DNA from 4 places in the Gynuella sp. genome. Region 1 is predicted to be linked to each of the others. Evidence: predicted binding sites of a transcription regulator. Region 1 holds the regulator's gene; each other region holds the start of a gene.

What was found. Region 1 encodes LexA, which represses DNA repair genes until DNA is damaged. Its sites were predicted from a motif close to TACTGTNTANNTANACAGTA; they were not measured.
Region 2: the regulator LexA is predicted to act here: its motif matches at 1,558-1,577, upstream of ACQY6I_RS23270 (lecithin retinol acyltransferase family protein).
Region 3: the regulator LexA is predicted to act here: its motif matches at 1,115-1,134, upstream of ACQY6I_RS18140 (YebG family protein).
Region 4: the regulator LexA is predicted to act here: its motif matches at 1,635-1,654, upstream of imuA (translesion DNA synthesis-associated protein ImuA).

Annotation. Positions count from the first base shown of each region.
Region 1 covers NZ_JBNKSF010000019.1:83,633-86,786, reverse strand. Annotated here, with positions in the region: gene ACQY6I_RS07575 (DUF2835 domain-containing protein) at 1-62, shown strand, start outside; gene ACQY6I_RS07570 (quinone-dependent dihydroorotate dehydrogenase) at 142-1,158, shown strand; gene lexA (transcriptional repressor LexA) at 1,377-1,982, opposite strand; gene ACQY6I_RS07560 (alpha/beta hydrolase) at 2,188-3,054, shown strand.
Region 2 covers NZ_JBNKSF010000061.1:55,347-58,500, reverse strand. Annotated here, with positions in the region: gene istB (IS21-like element helper ATPase IstB) at 1-735, shown strand, start outside; gene ACQY6I_RS23270 (lecithin retinol acyltransferase family protein) at 818-1,306, opposite strand; gene ACQY6I_RS23265 (helix-turn-helix domain-containing protein) at 1,809-2,195, shown strand; gene ACQY6I_RS23260 (antitoxin) at 2,244-2,480, shown strand; gene ACQY6I_RS23255 (hypothetical protein) at 2,509-3,154, opposite strand, start outside.
Region 3 covers NZ_JBNKSF010000043.1:46,080-49,233, reverse strand. Annotated here, with positions in the region: gene ACQY6I_RS18145 (rhamnogalacturonan lyase) at 1-1,036, shown strand, start outside; gene ACQY6I_RS18140 (YebG family protein) at 1,171-1,485, shown strand; gene ACQY6I_RS18135 (mechanosensitive ion channel family protein) at 1,492-2,322, opposite strand; gene ACQY6I_RS18130 (threonine/serine exporter family protein) at 2,875-3,154, opposite strand, start outside.
Region 4 covers NZ_JBNKSF010000037.1:7,335-10,488, forward strand. Annotated here, with positions in the region: gene ACQY6I_RS15745 (FAD-dependent monooxygenase) at 1-141, shown strand, start outside; gene ACQY6I_RS15750 (UbiH/UbiF/VisC/COQ6 family ubiquinone biosynthesis hydroxylase) at 138-1,370, shown strand; gene imuA (translesion DNA synthesis-associated protein ImuA) at 1,669-2,310, shown strand; gene ACQY6I_RS15760 (Y-family DNA polymerase) at 2,313-3,154, shown strand, end outside.

The DNA of each region.
Region 1 (3,154 bases):
AGGGAAGCTTCAGGATCATATTTGACGGACATCATAAATTTCAGAAGATTGAACGTTTATAGCCCGCTCAGTTCGCTTTTCAATATTCAACAGCTGAATGACAGACTATAATCCGCCAAATTTTTCAAAGGGCGGATACCGATGTACGACTTGTTGCGCAAAGGGCTTTTCTTACTTTCACCAGAAACGGCTCATGAAGCCTCCCTTGAACTGCTAGGGGCTGCAGCCCGCTTAAACCTGTCAGGCTGGGTGGGGAATAAGGTTTCTTCAAAACCCGTCCGGGTGATGGGAATTGATTTTCCAAATCCAGTCGGTCTGGCAGCAGGTATGGATAAAAATGGCGAATTTATCGATGGCCTTGCGGCACTGGGATTTGGTTTTATTGAAGTTGGCACAGTCACTCCCAGGCCGCAGCCGGGCAACCCTAAGCCCCGCTTGTTTCGCTTACCGGAAGCCGAGGCTATTATCAATCGCATGGGCTTTAACAACCACGGTATTGATCAATTGATTACCAATGTCCGGCAAAGTCGTTATGACGGAGTACTTGGCATAAACATTGGTAAAAACAAAGATACTGCCAGTGAGCAGGCCGTGGATGACTATTTGACCTGTTTGCGTAAAGCCTATCCGTATGCCTCATACATAACGATCAATATTTCCTCTCCCAATACCCCGGGTCTTCGTGATCTTCAGTTTGGCGATCAGCTGTCCAGTTTGCTGGCGGCACTGAAAGAAGAGCAGCTCCATCTTCAACAACAGATTGGCAAATATGTTCCACTGGCCGTCAAAATTGCACCGGATATGGATGAGGCAGGTATTGAACAAATCGCAGAAACTCTGATTAAGAATGGTATCGATGGCGTGATTGCCACCAATACCACCGTGAGCCGGGAAGGGGTCAAGCACTTGCTGCATGGGCAGGAACAGGGAGGTCTCAGTGGTCTGCCGGTGCTTGATATGGCGACTGAAACCCAGCGTTTAATGGTACAGGCCTTGGATGGCAGGCTGCCTGTAATGGGGGTTGGGGGGATTCTCAATGGCGAACACGCTTCAGAAAAAATACTGGCAGGTGCCGAACTGATTCAGTTGTATACCGGTTTTATCTATCGTGGTCCGAAGTTGATCACCGAGTGTGTAGAGGCGATACGCAATATTTAAGGATGTATTGTGTTAATGCCGAACAGAGCATTATGACCGTGCAACTTTGCAGTATTGTTTGATTAATACATAGGGGATAACACGCGACTATCCCAACAAAGTCAGGTTGGTGCCGATGCAGAAAGCGACCGTCGGTACGTAATAAAAAATCGCTTGCATAAAAAACACGCGCTGAATTTTGATATTCAGCGCATAAAACGAAGTGTTTTGAAAACTGACTAGTGGATTGTGTTTCTCAACACACCCACATATAAGCCCTCAATGGCAAAGTCATCTGATTTCAGGTCAACAAGGATATCATCGTAATCCTCGTTTTCGGCCACCAGAGTGACAGTATTGCGGCTTTTGTAAAACCGTTTGACCGTTACATCATTATTGATACGCGCCACAATGACATCACCGTTTTTGACTTGATCAGTCTTGTGTACTGCTATCAGGTCATCTTCCAGAATACCAATGTTTTTCATGCTAACACCTTTTACGCGCAACAAATAATCGGCTTTTGGATAGAAGAAGCTTTCTGGAAAATTCACCCGGTTCTCGATGTGCTCCGCCGCCAGAATCGGTGAGCCGGCAGCAACACTGCCTACAACGGGTAAACCCGCATCCAGATCTTCAGGCAGACGAATACCTCTGGAGGCACCGGGAATCATTTCAATTGCGCCCTTGCGGGCCAGGGCTTTTAAATGTTCTTCTGCAGCATTGGGTGAACGAAAGCCGAGTTTGGCGGCTATTTCTGCACGGGTAGGGGGCATGCCGTTATCATCCAGATACGATTTGATGAAATCAAAGACCTGTTGTTGGCGGGCGGTAAGCTTTACCATGATGGATTCCTGAATTTTTTTACAGTATTGGAAGTATATACAGCTGCCATTGGCCGTGCAACCTTGTCATCGCACTCCTGTTCGAGGGAAATAGATAAAGATAAACATACAAAATTAGTATTAGTGTTATGGTAAAGCCTTATGTTGATCTCGTTTTTTTGGGACAATGGTCAGCTTTTCGATGTGTTTTGGATTTTCATTTGCGATGAAAAGTAGCAGTCAGCTTTTTCCCGTTACATTATTTAAGGCCGATTTCTGGGAGGGCTATTCTGAAGATGTATATTTGTTAAAGCCTAACAATAGCCCTGATAAAACCGCTGAATTTGCGGTTACCCGTTTGGGCCATCCGGATGTTTGCCGTAATGGGCTGAGCCGTGGGGAGCCTGTCATTCTGTTACACGGTTTGTATGAAAACCGGACCGTCTGGATGTATGAACAACATGAGATGCTGTGCCAGCTGCTGAATGCCGGGGCAGATGTCTGGATCATGGAAATGCGCGGTCATGGCCTCTCCAAAGTCAATCACGATAGCCGTCAGAATCATTGGCGTAATTATGCCCGTTATGATTTACCCGCCTTACAACAGTTTATTCGTGAACAGAATCCGGCCAGACAGACATGGTTGGCCAGGGAGCAGGGGGCGGTTTCGCTGTTGCTGGCACTTGAATATGGTTTGTTGGATAAACAATCGGAGGACCGCTTTTTTGTGACCCGTCTGGGAGATCTTCTGCGTCGGGACTTTCCTGGGCTGATTTTGGCGCGCTCGCTGTTTAATCGAAAATCAAGGTTTATTCCAGCTGGCCGTAATGAATATGAGTCGCGCCTGGCTATCAAACAGATCTGGCGGCAAAAATCATGGTTTACCGGGCCGAAATCCCTCGATGGAAAAACTCCTTTGTTAAAAAGTATGCAGCAAAATCCGCTGTCCAACTTGTTTTATCTGTCGGACATGAATGATCCTCATCAGCGGAAGTTGATCAGCCGCGCAGGTTTTACTGTGGTTGAAGAGAAAGCGTTTTCAGAAGCCTTGTTGGTATCCTTGATAACTAACCCGGTACATAAAGTTGGTTGAGCAGGCTATGGTCGCTGGAAATGAATTGAGCCAATTTTCAAAAAATAATAATAGTCCTATTGGGTTTCTTTAATGTCTATTAACCCGGCAATCATATAAA
Region 2 (3,154 bases), on a different contig from region 1:
CTGCAAACCTTACGCGCCCTGAAACTCACCGGCATGGCCGAAGGCCTGGAGCAACAATGGTCACAGCCCGGTACGCACGAAGAACTGGGGTTCGACGAACGGTTCGCGTTACTGGTGGACCGGGAAGCCACCCACCGCCATAACAATAAAATCAGCCGCTTGCTCAAGGTGGCCAACCTCAAACTCCAGGCGTACCCCGAGGATATTGATTACCAGCACCCACGAGGGCTGACGAAAAGCCAGTTGGCCGATCTGCTCAGCAACCAATGGGTACACCAGCACCACAACGTACTCATCACCGGACCAACCGGCTGTGGCAAAACCTACCTCGGCTGTGTACTGGCGACTCAGGCCTGTCGTCATGGCTTATCCGTGCGTTACTTCCGCACCTCACGCCTGATGGAAATGCTTAGCATTGCGCATGGTGACGGTCGCTTTGCGAAGCTCATCCAGCAACTGGCCAAGACGGATCTGCTGGTACTGGACGACTGGGGTCTGGAGAAAATGACGTTGAGCCAGCGCAACGATCTGCTGGAAATCATGGAAGACCGACACGGCCTGAAATCGACACTGATCACCAGTCAATTACCGATCACGCAATGGCACAAGATGATCGGTGATGCCACGCTGGCAGACGCCATTCTGGATCGTCTGCTGCACAACAGTCACAAACTCACACTGAAAGGAGAATCGATGAGAAAGATGATGAGTGAAGTTGATCACTCAGGTTGTTAATATCCACACGAACGCGTTACGGGATTAGGGCGATCAAATAATTCCGGAACGGGTGATCACGTTCGCCAGAATACGCACAGTACTAATATGGCGTTTGCATGCTCATCCTATAGTCGTAATTTCTGACATGATTGTAGATCATGCAACCAATCATGCCGCCTGCAACAGCATATCCTAACCAGTTTTTATTTCCGGCTTTCCAGGCTGCAAAACCAGCGATCAAGGCACCTGCTATGGATGCTTGTATTTGAGGGCTGGAAGAGCGGCCCCATAGCAAATAGCTTGCAATGTGCTCGCAGTTTCGATGGGTTGCTCTATATTTGCGGTTTGCGTTGAGGATTTGATGCAAGCGGTGGCGTAATTGCTCGATATCATCGAATTCCATGCTAACAACCCTAATAGTTTGCCCTTCCGCGTAGGTTTGGATATTTACAACTTCGACATCGTTATTAGGAGAGTTATGAACAACTTGATCTCCCCCCAGATAGACGCCGACATGCTCAATGATTCCTTTGCGGCGATACAGTAAATCGCCAGGTCTTAATTTTGGATACATATTCTTTTTTCCTATTTTGTTACGTTTAACGCATATATACGCTAAACGTAATTGTATTCAAAGTCAATGCTTTGTAATATGCGTTTTTTAATACTTGGCTGGAATCCAGAGCACATAGGCCAATGTGTAGCTGACAGCATTCCTCTGGTGTCTGAAATGGGAGAAGCAAGGCCTTTTCTCTATGCTTGATAAAACCTAAATCCAAGTATTGAGAGATATACTACCGATCATGATGGAAAGGAGGCGTCAGGCCAAAGCAGACCTAATTCGGTATAAAAAAATAGAAAGCTAAAGAATCGAACAAATGACTAAGCACTGGATACCTGTTTATGAATATGAAGCAAAGGTGGGCAACTCTGTGATGGGGTACAGAGTTATGGCTGTGGCCAGAACAAATCATTTTCGGCATCAAGATAGTTATTGCAGGGTATTTCCAACACGCCTTCTCCCTGCCGGCGTTTATAGAAGTGTGTTAATCAGTATGAGTAAAAATGACTGAGCCTAATATGGAAGCTATATGAGTGTAGAACAGACATCCTATTCCGCAGTACTGGGTGTAGTGCTTAGAAATCTTCGGATAGACCATGGGATTGAGCAAAGTGATATGGCTGCACGAATGGGATTGTCCCAGGCAAGTTATAGTCGTTTGGAAGGTGGTATTTCTGTATTTTCTGTCGACCAAATGTATCAAGCTGCTGGTGCACTTTATGTAAGTGATGAAGAAATCAGCAATCGAATATGCCAGACCGTCGCCCATCTTCGGGCCAACGGCGTTAAGATCGTACACCCAGTAAGGAAAAATAGTACGCAGAGCCAGAAAGAGAGTTCCAAAAGTGGAGTGGGAAGTTTTTTGACTGGAGCGACATTGGGCGCGTTGTTGATGGGATTGCTATCCAAGAAATGATCATTTGCCTGTAACTTATTGTTAGAGAGTGTTCCTATGGCGTGGAAAATGGCGAAAGTATTAAGAAGGGGGAAAGACCAATTTGTCATACTGCCGGGAGAATATCAATTTGAAGGTGATGAAGTTTGTATTCGACGAGATTTGAAGATAGGCGATGTCATTTTGTCTAAGAAGCCCATTGACTGGGATAGCTTTTTTCTTGTCCGAGAAAAAGCGAATGAGGGAAGAAGCGATTTTATGAGTGATCGTGTTCAAGGCAAGATTGTTGATAAAGATTTGTTCTGATGAAGGAGTATGTTGATATTGTAATGGCTTACGGTAAAGGTATGAAATATTCCTGCTGACTTAAGACGAGCATTATCCCATCACCATCTCTAGTAAACTCGGAATTCATGATAGTGCTTCTAGTTTGTTTGGTAGTTTTGAAATTATGAAAATACTCCAGAGCTATAGGAATCCATTTGGCCAGAAAATCAGGATCAGACTTTTCATGAGTTAACTGGATTAATTTTTTCTCCAACTGTGTTTTTCTTTTTTTTCTAACCTTTGCCTTGTCAACTTTCGGTATCAAATGAAGCGAGTATTTATTATTTAAGAAGTTAATAAACCCAGTAATAGCAGCTTTCTGACCAGGTGATTCAAGTAGGTATTGGTCTAAGATAGCTTGTGTCGGGTAAGTAGTTTTGAATTTCTCTGTGAGATTGACTAATGCAACAGCTGGAGTCAATGCCAACCGAATGGACCGGATAGTGGTTTTGCCAGCGGATAACCGCTTTTGAAGTTCAGATCCATACTCTGCCAACAATCTGCCGAAAGTAGTATGAGGAGAATATTTTGAAAGGAGGTTCGTAATACGAATTGAGTCTGCGGCATATTCTCTAGCCTGTGGAATCACATGAAGCAAACCTGTCTTTTCCATCCACATCATAATACGCCGTACTCTCCGTAACCTCTCAGGA
Region 3 (3,154 bases), on a different contig from region 1:
AATTATTTATGGTGCAGCCACGCTGGATGATAATGGCAGTCTGATGTATTCCACCCGGCTGGGCCATGGTGATGCCCTGCATGTTTCTGATTTGCGGCCGGATTATCCGGGGCTGGAAGTTTACATGGTGCATGAAACGCCCTCGATGTATGGCAATCACGGTTCAGAAATGCATAACGCCGCCACCGGTGAAATCATCTGGGGAGTCTCGGGTGAACGTGCTGATGTCGGTCGTGGAGTGGCCATGGACATCGACCCCCGTTATCCCGGTTACGAAGCCTGGGCCAGTCGTGGTGGTCTGCGTTCTTCCAGTGGCAACCTGATTACCAACTCGCGCCCTTCTGCCATGAACTTTGGTGTCTATTGGGATGGTGATCTGGGACGGGAGTTGCTGGATGGCACCACGATCAGCAAATGGAATTACTACAACTCGTCTATGTCGACGTTGCTGGCCGCCGGAAACTGGTCAGTGTCTTCCAACAATTCTACCAAAGCCACACCGGTACTCTCTGCAGACATTCTTGGGGACTGGCGTGAAGAAGTCATCTGGCGGGCGAACAGTGGCGATGCCTTGTTGTTGTTTACCAGTACTCATGAGTCGCCTTATCGGCTACGAACACTGATGCATGATCCTCAGTATCGTGCAGCAGTGGCCTGGCAGAACGTGGGTTATAATCAACCTCCGCACCCAGGATTCTTTCTCGGTTATGACATGGTGCAACCCCCAATGCTGGCGTTAAATCCGGTATCGGTTCAGGCACCATCGGTGGAACTGTTCAGCAGTGTCTACAACGGTGCTGTCAGTTTGAGCTGGAACATTCATAATGCCAATATCCGCGGTCTTGAGGTCTATCGTGATACCGATTCGAACCCGTCCGGCAGAACCCGGATCGGTATCGTATCTGCCAGCACCCGAAACTTCACGGATACGACTGCTGAGCGGGGTAGAACCTATTATTACTGGATTAAAATGACCGAGCAGGACGGCACCGTTACCAACTCCAACGGTGCTCGGGTTGTTGTGCCTCGCTTTTAGTCATGCTGCTGCCATGGTCGTTGGTAATCTGCAGTCGTAAAGGTTCCTGATATCGTTCCAATTGATGCTTGACCGGATATCTGTATAAATATACAGTTGTTCGGTCTGAACGGTTTAACCAGGAGTGAAGATTTATGGCAGTGGTGACTTTATTTATGTCTGATCGTGATGAAAGCAGAACATTTACCAGTAAGAAAGAAGCAGATGCCTATGACAAGATGTTGGAACTTGCCGAAGGCATCAGTCATTTTGTGGGGCGTGAAATCGACGGATTGAGTGAACGACAATCTGAGGATATCGGTATTCTGCTCGCACGCCATGCTGAACTTCTGGCCGCTGCGATGAAAGGAAAGACCAGCGTCCTGTTCGAACCGCTGGCACAGGAGGAAGACTCTTCAGAGGAAAAAAAGGCAGAGTCTTCCAGTCATCTTAGTGCGGTGGGTGAATAATCACTCTCATTGTATTTCAGTGGCAAACAGGCGTTTTAATATCGCCTGTTCCTGCTCCAGACGGGCTTCAGCCCGACACGGAAACGTGACCACAAATTTATGCTTGGCACCGTCGTTGGTGGTAAACCTGACTTTTGGCAGAGCATCCTGCTGAATCAGACGTTTACCACGAATCTGAGCCAGAAATTTGGGGTTCTCCTGCTGAAAAGAACTCCAGTATTCTTCCAGAATTGTGCTCAGGAGGTTGTGGTAAATATTTACCTGCCGGGCGTTTGGCTCCAGATAAACATTAAAGCTATGAATCATATATGGCCGGATAAACGAATGATTGGTAATTCCGGCGCTTAAAAACAGACTGTTGGGAATGATCAGCGTTTTACCGGTTGCTGAATAAAAATCCGGTTCCAGTTCCTTCAATGTGGTGGTTAGAAAATTCTGGTCCACGACATATCCAAGATAATCCCCTGACTCAATAATATCGCCGATGGAAAATGGTCGGCTGCTCATGCGCAGAATCGTGCCACTGAAACATAAAATCAGTTCTTTGGTGGCAATGACGATGGCCACGGCAAATGCCGTCAGTGACAGTGCAAAGGTTTGAATCTGAGGTGCCCAGATCAGTACCAGACTGATAACCAGTACAAGATAGGAGGTGTTTTTGACGATGTTGGTCCAACGCAGTTTTAACTCATCAGACAATTTTTCCTGGTGCTTGATCTGCCGGTGCAGAACCCAGCGGAATAGCGCGAGTGCCAGGATCAGAGTAATAGTGGCGGGAATTCCTCTGCTTGCCACGACATCGATAAAATGAACACTTGCCTCAATAATTCTGTTCATGATTCTTGGTATTAAATCCTTTAAAAGCTCAAAAAAGGGTGGATAAGGTTGCCCGATATAGTCTGAACGCGCTCATAACAGAAACACCAGTCTCTGATGATTGTCCGATGACATACGACCCAATAGGGATTTGTAACGGGTGAATAACTTACAGTTTAGACATCATTGTCTGAAATGCTGCGTCGTTACTATCACTGCGCTTATCACAATGGGACTTGAAGACCTTGTCGATGGTTGGCTAAGTCACGTCGTGGGTCAGTAAAATGACATTATGTGAGCGATGTCTAAAAAACAATGTCAGCAAGTTTGCATCTTGCCCTCAGAGCGAATGACTTTGTTGTTATAGTTATGATGTTTACTGAAATGTCAGAGTCAGGAGTTTGCGGTGCAAAAATTTTTGTCCGATGCGAAGCGCTGAAAACAATGATGGTGGGAGTTATGGGGTATGGCCAATGTTTCTGATGAATCACTACCGGCGTCAGTCATTTTCTTCAAAGCACTTCTCAAGACAGGCCTATCCCTGGTCTGTCCTTCACATCGTTGTACTCGAACTCAAATCAACGGTTTGCGCCGGTAAAACAGCAGGCTTGGCATAGCCAGACCGATGGCCAGCGCGGCGATGATAGATATGCCTTTGATAAAGTTCTCGGCAAAAATTTTCCAGATTTCCAGAGAAAAACCGCGATGGTTGATTTCTACAATGGCAATCATGGCTTTGTATACGTAAACGCCCGGCACCATTGGAATCATTGCTGCCACGGTAAATACCTTGGGTGATACATTCAATCGCTGCGACCAGTAAACCCCGATCAGGCCGACGCTGGATGCAGCC
Region 4 (3,154 bases), on a different contig from region 1:
CAGGGCTTTTCACTGCCGGGGCTCAAACCTGTCAGAGCACTGGGGTTGGGCGTGCTCGACCGTCATACGGTCGCTAAAGAACTGTTCAGCCGTTATGCCATGGGGCTGGCAGGTTCCCAATTACATGAGAATAGATTATGAATAATTCGATCGATTTTGAGGTCATTGTCGTCGGCGGTGGCATGGTGGGAGCCAGTCTGGCTTTGGGGGCGGCCAGAGCCGGTCTGTCTGTGGCGATTATCGAAGCTCATTCCCTGAGCCCGATGTCCATGTCTGGCGCTTCCGGGTTTGAGCCAAGGGTCAGTGCCATCAATCATGCGGCCAGAAACTGGCTGAAATATCTTGAGGTCTGGGACGACATCAATCAAGACAGAATATGCAATTATCACCGCATGGAAGTCTGGGAAGCAGATGGCACCGGAGAGGTCTCGTTTGCAGCTCAGTCAATGAACATCGCGGATCTTGGCTGCATTATTGAAAACCAGCAGATCCAGCAGGCACTGGTTAAAGGCATTAGTACCACCTCTGGTATTCGGACCTTCGAAGCACTCTCCGTAACGGCCCTGCATCAACAGGACGACCATATGGGCGTATCGCTCAGCGACGGTTCTTATCTGACCGCCAGACTGGTGGTGGGTGCCGATGGCCACGAATCCAAAATCCGTGAATTGGCCAGCTTTAAAACCAGCGGCTGGGACTATCATCATCAGGCTCTGGTCACTTCGGTCAAAACCGAAAAACCACACCAGTACACAGCCCGTCAGATATTTACTGCAGTCGGCCCACTGGCATTTTTGCCACTGAGTCATGAAGGCATGGATGAACACTGGTGCTCAATTGTCTGGTCAATCAACAGCCATGAAGCCGAGGATATCTTTAATCTGTCGGAAGATGCATTTAAACAACGACTTGCCCGTAGTTTCGAGTCCCGGCTCGGTACAATACAGGAAGTTGATCAGCGCTATCTGATCCCGCTACAACAGCGCTTTGCCCGTTCCTATGTTCAGCCCGGCGTGGCTCTGATCGGCGATGCCGCCCATCGTATTCACCCTCTCGCCGGTCAGGGGGTGAACCTGGGTTTCCTGGATGCAGCAACACTCACTGAAACTCTGACCAAAACCGTCCGCTTAAAACAGTCACCGGGATCACTGTTCTATCTGCGGCAATATCAACGCCAGCGTCAGGCACATAACCTGGCCATGATGGCCGCCATGGAAGGTTTTAAACGTTTATACGAAGCCGATGCTCTGCCGGTTCGCTGGCTTAGAAATCAGGGTATGAAATGCTTTGAGCAATTGCCCTGGTTAAAACATGAATGTGCCAAAGCAGCAGTTGGCCTGATCGGACCGTTACCGGCTGCAATGAGCTAGGGCTTACCAACCTGCCGGAGTCCCGGCAGTGATACCTTGTCAGACAATAACCGCAATTACCCTAAAACAGTGCCCCCCCTCGCAGAGCAGCTTGGAATGGAAACCAGGCTGCGGGTATTCGTGATCCAGCATTATCATTTTCCACGGATGGCAGATCCCGCTTTTCGCATGCGCCTACCTGCTCAACTGGCTTCGTTTATCTCGCTAACCATCACTTTTTACAAAATACACAAATCCAGTCTTGAGAGCCGGTCAATTTTTTTATACTGTATATAAATACAGTATTTGAGATAAACATATGGATCTTCTGCAAACACTGACCGACAGTGGCCAGATATGGTCTGGTAACAACTGGTTGCGCCACAGCACCCGAGCCTGCTCAACAGGTTATTCAGCGCTTGATGCTGAACTGCCAGGTGGAGGCTGGCCACTGGGAGCGGTCACTGAAATTCTGTGTTCTCATCCAGGCCAGGGCGAATTGCGGCTCATCCTGCCGTGTCTGGCAAAACTGGGACAACAGGATGACCGCTGGCAATTCTGGCTCAACCCACCCTACCAACCCCATGGCTTGGGCTTATTACACTGGGGCCTGCAACCGGAGCGTCAATTGATCGTCCGCTGTGAACGCAGTGATGATCTGCTATGGAGCATTGAACAGGCTCTGCTTTCCGGTGGCAGTAATGCGGTTATCGCCTGGGCGGATGCCCTGAACAAAGCCCAGTTAAGACGGATCCAGCTGGCCGCCGAAAAAAATCTGCTCCCCGTTTTTCTGCTCAGACCGTTACGCTATCAGGATGCCCCCTCAACGGCAGCGTTACGCCTCAGCCTGTACAACCAGGGCAGAAATCAGTTGTGTCTGCACATTTTGAAAAGCCGGGGAGCCTGGGCCCGGGAACAACAGATTCTTCCAGTACCGTTGTTTCATGATGCAGAGTGTTGACAGTGTCTTCCCTCTGGCTATTCATCCATTTTCCCAGATTGGCACTGGAGTCTTACTTCCTCAGCAGTGACGGCAGCAAACCACAATTGCTTCTGAACCCTGGCTCCAGAGAAGTATTCCAGTGCAACAGTCTGGCCGAACGACTCGGCATAAAAAACGGGATGAGCACCAGCACGGCTTACTTTCTGCTAGAAGATGCAGAAATCGGCATTTATGACACCCACATTGAATACGAAAACCTGCAGCGGCTGGCTTTGATCGGTTACCGCTATTCCGCCCATGTCAGTCTGGCATCGCCCGATGGCCTGTTGCTGGAAGTTGGTACTATGTTGAAACTATTCAACGGTCTGGATAATTACTGGCAGCAGTTGCAACAGAGTTTTCAACGAGCAGGTTTCACAGCCGTTTATGCTGTGGCACACACAGCCAGGGCAGCCGAAACTCTGGCACGCAATCAAATTTCCTGCTGCAGCACCTGTGCCGATGAAGTCATAGACAAGCTCGATACCTTAACAGTCTTCCAGTTGGATATTGAAACCCGATTGGCACAAAGACTCACATCCATGGGCATACATCATTATCAACAATTACGTCGACTGCCACGCTCTGAACTCGGATATCGGTTTGGTAAAACACTAGTGCATTATCTGAATGCATTGGAAAAAGATCAGACTCTACAACAGAGCTTTATAATTCCAGCACACTTTCGTCACCAAATTGATCTGTTGTATGAGGCAGCATCTGCCAGCCATCTACGATTCCCTCTTAAGCGCCTGCTACAGTATCTGGAACAATATCTGTCCGCCCGGCAACTAACAGCCGAACAGCTGTTTATTAAACTGAT